Regions from separate parts of the Planococcus sp. APC 3900 genome, predicted to be linked through region 2. Evidence: riboswitches for the same ligand, from Rfam matches in the RefSeq annotation. Region 2 holds a riboswitch; the other holds the start of a gene.
The links. A riboswitch is a leader RNA that binds a small molecule or an ion and turns the genes downstream of it on or off. The one in region 2 is predicted to bind cobalamin.

Region 1 (4,926 bases), 110 kb from region 2:
AGTCGCCAAAAAATCAGCTTTCTGCAGAAGAAATAACGACACTAGCTCGCCTGCAAATACCAGTGTCAGCATATACTGGACTTTTACTTTTTCCAGCAGAATTCCTGTGATGAAAGTGACTGGCAAGCCGATCAATGCCGTTAAACTTAAAATGCCGGCTGCAGTTTCAAGAGACAGGGACTTTTCAGCGAAAATGGAGACCAGGTGGAAGGTCAAACCGGTATTGACGATGCCCGGGATGGCTGCACATAGCAGCAACAGCCAGAAAGCACGGGTTTTTGAAGCTTCTTTCACTGACCAACTGACTTCTTTTATGAGTTTCTTTTCAGGCTCCGCCTTAAGCGCAGCGCCGTTATCCGGCAGCAAGCCCATTTCTTCAGGAGAGTTTTGAATGAGGAAAAGAGCAAGCGGCGTAAAGCAAACAATGATGATGATTCCTAAAATCAGCCATGAACTGCGCCAGCCGAATGACTCGATCAGCCAAACGTTCAGCAGGGGAAAAGCGGCAGAACTGACTAAGCCGCCGATTGCGGCAATGCTGATGGCGCGGCCCCGTTTTTTGACAAACCATTGCGGAATGAGTGAGCTTGATATAAGTGCCATAGAGCCTTGGCCCAACAAGCGAATAAAAAAGAAGCCGATAAACAGCATGACGAGACTTGTTACGAAGCTGTTGAAAAAGCAGGCGACGGCAAGGGCGACGGATACGGCAACGGCCATTTTACGTGAGCCGTTTCGGTCAATCAGGCGCCCGACGAAAAACAACAGGAATCCTGCCGTCAATGTCGCAGCCGAGTAGATACCGGAAACCGTGGAACGGCTCCAGCCAAAATCTTCTATATAATAATCGATAAAAATTGAATTCGAATAAGTTTGTCCGGGACCAGAGAAAAATTGAGACAAGGCCGCGATCGCGATAATGACCCAGCCGTAGTGAAAAGCGTTTCCTGTTACTTGTTTCATCGTGCATCTCCAATAACTCTAACCTTAAGGTAGCGTATTTCCAAAAACGGCATCTAAAAATATGTTAAAATCACAGCTTATTATCATAACATAATATTTTTCCTTTACAAGATTTGAAATAGAACTGTAAAGAAAAGAATCATTCAGAAATCTTGAGGCTTTTGCCGCGACTGAAAGTTTTTCTGAAAAAGTGTAGAATAGAGGAACTGGCAGTTTCTTAGTCAAAAGGAGTGAAAGAAAATGCTAAATGCAGTACCTGAAAGACCCTTGGGCATTAAAGAAAAAGAAGAAATTTACCAACAAATCACGGAGTATTCCGATGAAACAACCATTATTCATTCGAATCAGAAAGTCTTATATATAAATCAGCCCGGATCGGAATTCTTCAAAGCCGATAAGGATACGCTTATCGGTGCAAACATCGTGGATGTGTTTACGGATGATTACAAAGAATTCATTGCGAAACGCATCCGTACAGGCATGGAGGATCGCACCATTGGAGAATTGGTTGAGACTACTGTTAAGCGTTTTGACGGAACTCAAGCCGATGTCGAACTGTATTGCTACCCGGTCCAATATGGAGAAACGGTCGCAATCCAGTCCACTATCCGCGACATTACGACGCAGAAGAAAACTGAACGAGATCTAATGCAATTAAAAAATGAGATATCAACTCCCATCGTGCCGATTATTGATGGCTTGGCAGTTTTGCCGCTCGTAGGTTCAGTAGATGGGGATCGCAGCCATCTGCTTCTTGATATCATTCCGCAAAAAATTCAAGGAGAAAATCTGCATTGCCTTATTATTGACGTGTCCGGCATCTACAATATTGATAATGTCGTGGCAGAATTTCTTTATAGAATCGACCACATTATGCGCTTGCTCGGAATCAAACTGATTTTCACGGGAATCCGTCCCGAACTCGCATTAAAAGCGATTGAAGCGCGTGTGGACTTTAGCCAATTGACGACGATGGGCACGGTGAAACAAGCCTTGAAGCGTTATTTGACGACTGACTGAAACTTTGACTTAACGGCAGGAATGAAGAAGTTCTTGTCAAAGGCAATAAAGTGATTTATAGTGTATGAATACAATATTTAGTGATTGATTAAAATTATTCACTATATATAGTAGAACCGATAACGAAGGTGCCTGAAAAGGCTTAATAGGGAATCCGGTGAAATTCCGGAGCTGTTCCCGCAACTGTAAGTGCAGACGAACTATCGCAATCCACTGTCCAACGGACGGGAAGGAGATAGCAGAGGATGACGCACAAGCCAGGAGACCTGCCTTCGTTATGAGTTTATGATCTTCTCCGGGAGCTGAGAGGGATAACGAAGGTATTATGCATGGGATAGCTGTATTCTGCTTCCCATCCGATATTCTGCGTATCTAAACCCCATCCTCCCTGAGAGGATGGGGTTTTTTCTTGTATATCAGAGATGGAGGAATGGATACTCATGACAAAACCATTAGCAGCAGGGGTGGCCAGAACCATTCAGACACGATTGGTCCTACCCCCGGACACCAACCACATGGGGACCATATTCGGCGGCACCGTATTGGCGTACATAGATGAAATCGCCGCCATTACAGCCATGAGGCATAGCGGAAAAGCAGTTGTGACCGCTTCGATCGATACGGTGAATTTCCTATCTTCGGCAAAAGTTGGGGATATCCTTATTTTGGAGGGAGTGGTGATCTCAACAGGCAGAACATCTATGGAAGTGTATGTTAAAGCTGAATGCCAACAAATCGAAACAGGCACAAGGAGTTTGACGACTACAGCCATTCTGACAATGGTGGCAGTCGACAGCGATGGCAAGCCGACACCGGTGAGCGGTGTAGTTCCGGAAACGGCTGCCGAAGAAAAACTATTTAAAAGCGCCCAAGATCGCAAAGAGCGCCGCATGAAAGTGAACGAATACGCAAAGGAGTTGTGTTGATATGAACATGAAAATCGAAGAAACAGAAATAAAGACAGTGGAAAGAGCGCTGCAGCGGGCAACAGATGTATATGGACTAGATACGCGAGAACTATTGGAGCGGACAGCGAACTTAGCTGAGCAGGCAAAAGGAGAGCAGTCCTTGTTGTATGCGCTGAACCGTATCACGATGGACGAGCCTGATTGGACGTACACCGCAGCAGAATTGTATGCTGGCGACTTATACAAAAAAGCTGGAGACAGCCGCAACTTTTCCGCTTCCCAGAAATATGGCGACTTCTATCGCCTTATTGAAAAGCTGACAGGGATCGGCATTTATTCAGGAGAGCTTCTTGCGGCTTATTCGAAAGAGGAAATCATCTTATTGGGTGAGGACATCGAACCGGAACGGGATCTTTTGTTCAACTACATCGGCTTGTTCCTGTTGGCTGACCGCTACTTAGCAAAAGACTATGAAGGAAGATTATATGAGCTTCCGCAGGAGCGTTTTCTTGTCATTGCGATGACGTTGATGCAAAACGAACCAAAAGAGCATCGCCTCGAGTTGGTGAAAGAAGCTTACTGGGCAATGAGCCAGCTGTATATGACAGTAGCCACGCCGACTTTATCGAATGCCGGTAAAAGTTTCGGACAATTGTCCTCCTGTTTTATTGATACTGTCGATGATTCACTGGACGGCATCTATCTGAACAACTGGGATATCGCACGCCTCAGCAAAGACGGCGGTGGCATCGGGATCTATTACGGGAAAGTTCGGGCTTTAGGATCGGATATCAAAAAATTCAAAGGCAATTCTTCAGGAGTTGTGCCATGGATCCGTTTGGTCAACGATACAGCGGTCAGTGTCGATCAGCTCGGACAGCGCCAAGGTGCAGTGGCGATTTATTTGGATGTCTTCCACAAAGACATCATGAACGGATTCCTGGATTTGAAAACCAATAATGGCGACGAGCGCCGCAAAGCGCACGATATTTTCACCGGCGTGTCGATTCCGGACCTGTTTATGGAGCGGCTGCAGGAAAAAGACGAAAACGGCCGCAGCATCGGCGAATGGCATACGTTCTGTCCGCATCAGATTAAGCAAGTGATGGGCTGGACAGATAAAAACGGCAATGCGCTTGGGCTTGAAGATTTTTACGATGAAACCGGTGAAAAATACTTCAGCGACAAATACCAGGAAGCTGTGGATCATCCATTATTGCCGCGCAAAACCTACCGCGCGATGGAAATCATGGCACGCATCATGGTGTCGCAGCTGGAAACCGGCACACCTTATATGTTCTACCGGGACGAGGTCAACCGCCAGAACCCGAACAAGCACACAAGAGGAAGAGGGCTGACGTCGATTTACTGCAGTAATTTGTGTACGGAAATCATGCAGAACATGTCAGCGACAACCATCATGAAAGAATATACGGATGAAGACGGCAACCTTGTCATGGTCCGCAAACCGGGTGATTTCGTTGTCTGTAATTTGTCTTCCATCAACTTGCCAAGAGCGGTCAAGGCGGACGTGTTGGAGCGGGTGATACGGGTTCAGGTGCGCATGCTGGATAACGTCATCGACCTAAATACGATTTCCGTCGGACAGGCCGATGCCACGAATAAAAAATATCGCGCCATTGAGTATCCAGTGGCTTAAGGGGGTAACCCTTTAAGAAAACCCTGTTAAACGGGGAAACTCTCAGACGAGACAATCCCGTGCTAAATTATCTCAATTGAATCTAAAGGAAAGGAGGACAAAATAATGAAGGGAATTTATTCGATTTTAAATAACGTAACGGGTAAGTATTATATCGGAGAAACTGTAAATTTAAATAGGCGGAAAATTTGTCACTTTTCTGAACTAAGAAAAAATAGACACAAAAACGATCACCTTCAAAAAAGTTTTAATAAGTACGGAGAAGAAGCTTTTGTTTTCACTGTAATAGAAGAAAATGAAAAGTTCACCCAAGAAGAACTTTATACTCTTGAGGCATATTATGTCATGAAATATAACAGTTTTGCTCACGGATAT
Region 2 (4,926 bases):
GGAAAGTAAGCACCACAAAGCTGAGAAACAGCACATGAAAAACAGTTTGAACGAGATCCGGACCCATTTGGGACAGTACATAACTGATGATTGTGATCAATACACAAACGATGGAAATGGAAATTAAGGGCTTTTGCTGGCGGACCAGATTATCGACAGACGATTCTTTGTCACTGTAGATCGGCTTTGTGCCCGGCAAGGCTTTAAACAAATGGATGCCGGCATTTGAACTGACATGATTCCAACCAGCCATTTCAAACATCTCGAAGTATTCCTCTTCTTCGCCTTTTTTAAAATCACGATAATCGATGCTGAAAATCACGTCTTCCTGTGCGCCTTTTTCCAGTTGGTATCCCATAAATTTAAAGCGTTTAACATTCCAGCCCTGCGCCGCCTTTTCCCGCAATTTTTCCAAATCACTTTGTTCTGAAAATGCTAATCCACCGGACATCATGTATTTTTTGTTTCTCATCAGGCTTCTCCTCCTTGTAATCCTGTTTCCGCAAATTGGACCATCGTTTTTCTTCGTTCAATATCCTGCTTTAAGACTTCTCTTCCCAAAGCTGTCAGCATATAGACTTTGCGCCTGGAATCCGCATCTTCGTAAAGCTCGATATACGCTTCATTTGTCAGCTTTTTAATGATCGTATACAGGGATGCCGGTCCGATCACTACCGCTCCATCCGTTATCTCCTCCACTATATTCATTACTGCGTAGCCGTGCCTCGGTGTTGTGAAAGCGGCCATAATGTAAAAAACGGAATCCGTCAGCTGCTCTAATGATTTCATATTCCCACTCCTTTATATCACTTTGTGATATGTCTGAAAATAATATATCATTAAGTGATATAACTGTCTATAAAAAAGGGAAAACTTTTGAAAAAGTTTTCCCTTTTTAAATGGCTTTTCTTTTTTATCATCAGCTGTTTCATTACTTATAAAAGCTCTAATTCCCACTCCATATATCCTCAAAAACCAGGTTTTTTAACGAACGTCTTTTTTCCCATCCCGCTGCTTCCAGAATTGGCTTATCAGGATAATCTTCCGTATAACCGAGCGACAGAAGGGCGATCGGATCGATATGCGGCGGAATGTCCAGGATGTCCCGGACGTCGTTTTTCTTATAGAAGCTTACCCAGCCCATCGCTAAGCCTTCTGCACAGGCAGCCAACCACATATTTTGGATGGCACAGGCCGTGGATAAGGCGTCTGTTTCAGGAATGGAATTGCGCCCCAGGACATGAGAGCCGCCTCTTGTCGGATCACAAGTTACACAAATCGTTACGGGCGCCTGCTTTATGCCTTCTACTTTCAATCCGAGAAACTTGTTTTCTTTCTCCCCTTCGTAATGAATGGCCAGTGCCCGCCGCTCCTTATCTGCGGCCCAGGCCAGCTTTTCTTTTGTTTCAGATGAAGATACGATAATGAAATTCCAGGGTTGCATGAATCCTACGGACGGCGCATGGTGTGCAGCCTCCAGAATAGTGGTGATCAGTTCTTCCGGGACAGGCGTCGGCAAAAAGCTGCGAATATCTCTTCTAGTGTAAATTGCTTTATATACACCTCTTTTTTCTTCTTCAGTAAACATCTTTTTCTCCTCTCTTCATCAAATCTTAAGGCCAACTTCCGAAAACGTGGCCATTTCTTTCATTATCCGGCAGGCCGCATCTACAAGTGGGAATGCTAAAGCGGCGCCCGACCCTTCACCTAAACACATCTCCATATGCAGCACCGGCTGGATGCCCAGCAATTCACTTGCTTTTTTCCCGCCCGGTTCAGCGCTTGCATGCGAAGCAATCAGGTAATGTTTCACTTTCGGTTCGATCGACACCGCTATCAGCGCCGCAATGGTGGAGATGTACCCATCCAGTACAACCGGCACGCGGTTTGCTGCCGCTCCGATCATGACACCTGCCATGCCGCCGATTTCCAGTCCACCGACTTTGGCCAAAACGTCGATGGCATTGTCTTTATCCGGCCGGTTCGTTTCAATCGCTTTCTTAATGACTTGGGCTTTATGCGAGATTCCTCCACTGCCGACTCCTGCACCTTTGCCGGTAATCTCTTCAGATGGAATGTTTCCAAGCACCGATAAAATGGCGGTGCTTGGCGTGGTGTTGCCGATGCCCATTTCGCCGGTCCCCAGCAGATTGGCGCCTTTTTGGATTTCCGCTTCTGCAATGGCAATCCCCGTTTCCAGCGAGCGGATCGCTTCTTCTATCGTCATCGCCGGCCCTGTCGCAATATTGCCTGCGCCTTGCCTGATTTTCCGGCCGATCACCCCTGCATCATTCGGAAAGTCTCCTTTAACGCCGATGTCGACGGTGACCACTTCCGCTCCCGCTGTTTTCGCCAAAACTCCGACTCCGGTGATGCCTTTTGCGATGAACATCGTTTGCGCATATGTCACTTCCTGCGGGTTGGAAGAAATCCCTTCCTCATAAACGCCGTGGTCGGCAGCCATCACGATAATCGCTTTTCGATCAAACTCTGGATACAATTCTCCCGAAATTCCAGCCAATTGCACAGCGAGCTCTTCCAGCTTGCCGAGACTGTGCGGCGGCTTGATCAGGCTGTCCACACGCTCCCGCGCTTTTCCCACCATTTCCTGGTCCAACCCTTGAATACGCTCCATTGTTTGCTGCAATAAATTCATCTTTCTCTTCCCCTTTCTGAATTAAAAAGAAAAAGCCTCCAGTTTATTTGCGTGAACAAATAAACTAAAGACTTTTCCATGATCTATCAGCAGAACGTAAGCAGGCAGGTCTCCTGGCTCCGGATCACCGTTTTACAGGCCTTCCCGGACCAATCTCCAGTGGCAAATCTGTAAAACTCCCCGTTACAGTGGCGGGACCGCTGAAGATTTTCACTTCATTCCCTATTCTCCCCGAAGGGCACCTGTTACGGTTATTCAATTATTCTTTCATTTAGCTTACCGCAAAAGCGCGTTTTTGCAAACACAACCAGAGAAGCAATTTATGACTTCCTCATAATAAGCTGACGCAGTTTCAAATTTTCTCCGAAGTGAAGGATGCCTTTCGGATAGACTTTTGCTGCAAAATAACCGAATGCAAAGGTGGTGATCACCAGCAAGCCGATGGATAGAGCGATTTCCCCAAATGATGCAGCGTCTTTCATGATCAGAATAATCATATTGAATGGTGAGGTAAACGGAAATGTTGCCATGAACTTGGATAGCGTTGATGCAGGGTCATCCATGACAAAAAGGATTCCCGAGAAAGCACTGACCATCAAGAGAATAGAAATTGGCATCGTCGTTCCGTTCAGTTCTTCAGGACGGCTGACCATGGAACCGAACACCGCATATAGAGAAGCATATAATAAATACCCCAATAAAAAGAAGATGAAGAAGTACACGCAATGCTCGGCTGTCAGCGCCGATAGATTCAAGTCAAAATTCCCTAAACTTTGTGCGGGTTCCACAAGCCCTGATTTCAAGTACAACGCAACAGATCCAAAGAAAGCGGCGAACTGCATGAGGCTTGCTAAAGCGATTCCGAATATTTTACCGAAAATCATCGCCAGCGGGTTTACTTTTGTCACCATTACTTCCATGACCCGTGAAGCTTTTTCTGAGGCGACGCCGGTTGCAATCGTTGTGCCATACATCATAACTGCCATCAAAATGAACATCAGCATCAAGTAAATCACAAACACCGATACTTCATTCTCTGAAGTGAATTGTCCTTTTTCCATGGCAACCGGAACGAACAAGGACTGTTGATCCGCTTCCGACATACCGTTGCTATCGGCAATTCTTTGCGTATTCTTCGCCTGAAGATACTGGGACAGAGACGAATTTAAAGCGACGTCATTCGATTTGGAAAAATAGGTCACAGAATAATTGCTGGCATTGTCATCAATTAGGTATAAGCCAGCAATTTTTCCTTCCTGCGCTTCTTTTTTCAAAGATTCTATCTGCTGTTGTGCCCCTTCTTTCCACTCCCAATCGGTCAATTGCTTTTCCAGTTCCGAGACAGTTATATCGGCGGCATTGGATACAACCACCATTTCTTCTTTCGGATCCGCAAAATTCTCCAAGATGCTGGGCAATGAAATGGCGAATATGGAAATCAGAATCAACGCAAACGTTGTCGTAAGGTAGGACTTCGAAGTCACTCTTTCCCGAAAAGATTGTTTAAAGACCAGATAAAAATTTCTCAATCTCAATCCCCTGCCTTTTCAATAAAGATTTGGTTTAATGATGGATCGGCGATGCCGATTTTCCGAATCGGAACCAAGCTTTTTATTTTTTCGATGAGGTATAACCCTTGATCCATGGTTTTTACCTGTAATTGATATTCTTTCCCCTTTTTTATAAACTCAGTTTGCAAGCCCATCAAATATTCTTCCAGGGGCTGGGTAGATTCGATATTTACATACTTAAATCCGTATTGGGTCTTGATATCCGAGATGGATCCTGAAAGCACGACCTCGCCTTGCTTCATCAAATAGACCCGATCGCAAAATGATTCAACGCTCTCCATTCGATGGCTTGAGAAGATTAAGGTTTTTTTCTCTTGAATCAGACTTTCTATCACCTGCTCCAACATTTGGGCATTAACAGGATCAAGTCCGCTGAAAGGTTCATCCAAAATAATCAAATCCGGATCATGCATAAGCGCAGCGATCAATTGAATTTTTTGCTGGTTTCCTTTCGATAAATCTCCTGTGTCTTTTTTGATATACTGGCTTATTTCCAATCGTTCAATCCATTTCATCGCCTCCTGCTTTGCAGCACGCTTGCTCATGCCTTCCAATTGGCCAAAATAAACCAGTTGGTCCATCATGTTCATCTTCGGATAAAGCCCTCTTTCCTCAGGCAAATAGCCCAGTTTGACTTCTTTCCGTGAGAATGACTTTCCTCCCCATTCGATGCTTCCGCTTTCCTGCTGCAATAACCCG

Region 1: another riboswitch for cobalamin. It lies ahead of QMA04_RS01005 (acyl-CoA thioesterase); the one in region 2 lies ahead of cobT (nicotinate-nucleotide--dimethylbenzimidazole phosphoribosyltransferase).

What each region holds. Positions count from the first base shown of each region.
Region 1 covers NZ_JASDCT010000001.1:206,255-211,180, forward strand. Annotated here, with positions in the region: gene QMA04_RS00995 (MFS transporter) at 1-963, opposite strand, end outside; gene QMA04_RS01000 (PAS domain S-box protein) at 1,204-1,983, shown strand; cobalamin riboswitch at 2,093-2,271, shown strand; gene QMA04_RS01005 (acyl-CoA thioesterase) at 2,424-2,909, shown strand; partial or broken gene QMA04_RS01010 (ribonucleotide reductase N-terminal alpha domain-containing protein) at 2,911-4,533, shown strand; gene QMA04_RS01015 (GIY-YIG nuclease family protein) at 4,657-4,926, shown strand, end outside.
Region 2 covers NZ_JASDCT010000001.1:311,524-316,449, reverse strand. Annotated here, with positions in the region: gene QMA04_RS01590 (DUF2812 domain-containing protein) at 1-472, opposite strand, end outside; gene QMA04_RS01585 (PadR family transcriptional regulator) at 472-789, opposite strand; gene bluB (5,6-dimethylbenzimidazole synthase) at 947-1,588, opposite strand; gene cobT (nicotinate-nucleotide--dimethylbenzimidazole phosphoribosyltransferase) at 1,607-2,656, opposite strand; cobalamin riboswitch at 2,743-2,917, opposite strand; gene QMA04_RS01570 (ABC transporter permease) at 2,977-4,185, opposite strand; gene QMA04_RS01565 (ABC transporter ATP-binding protein) at 4,188-4,926, opposite strand, start outside.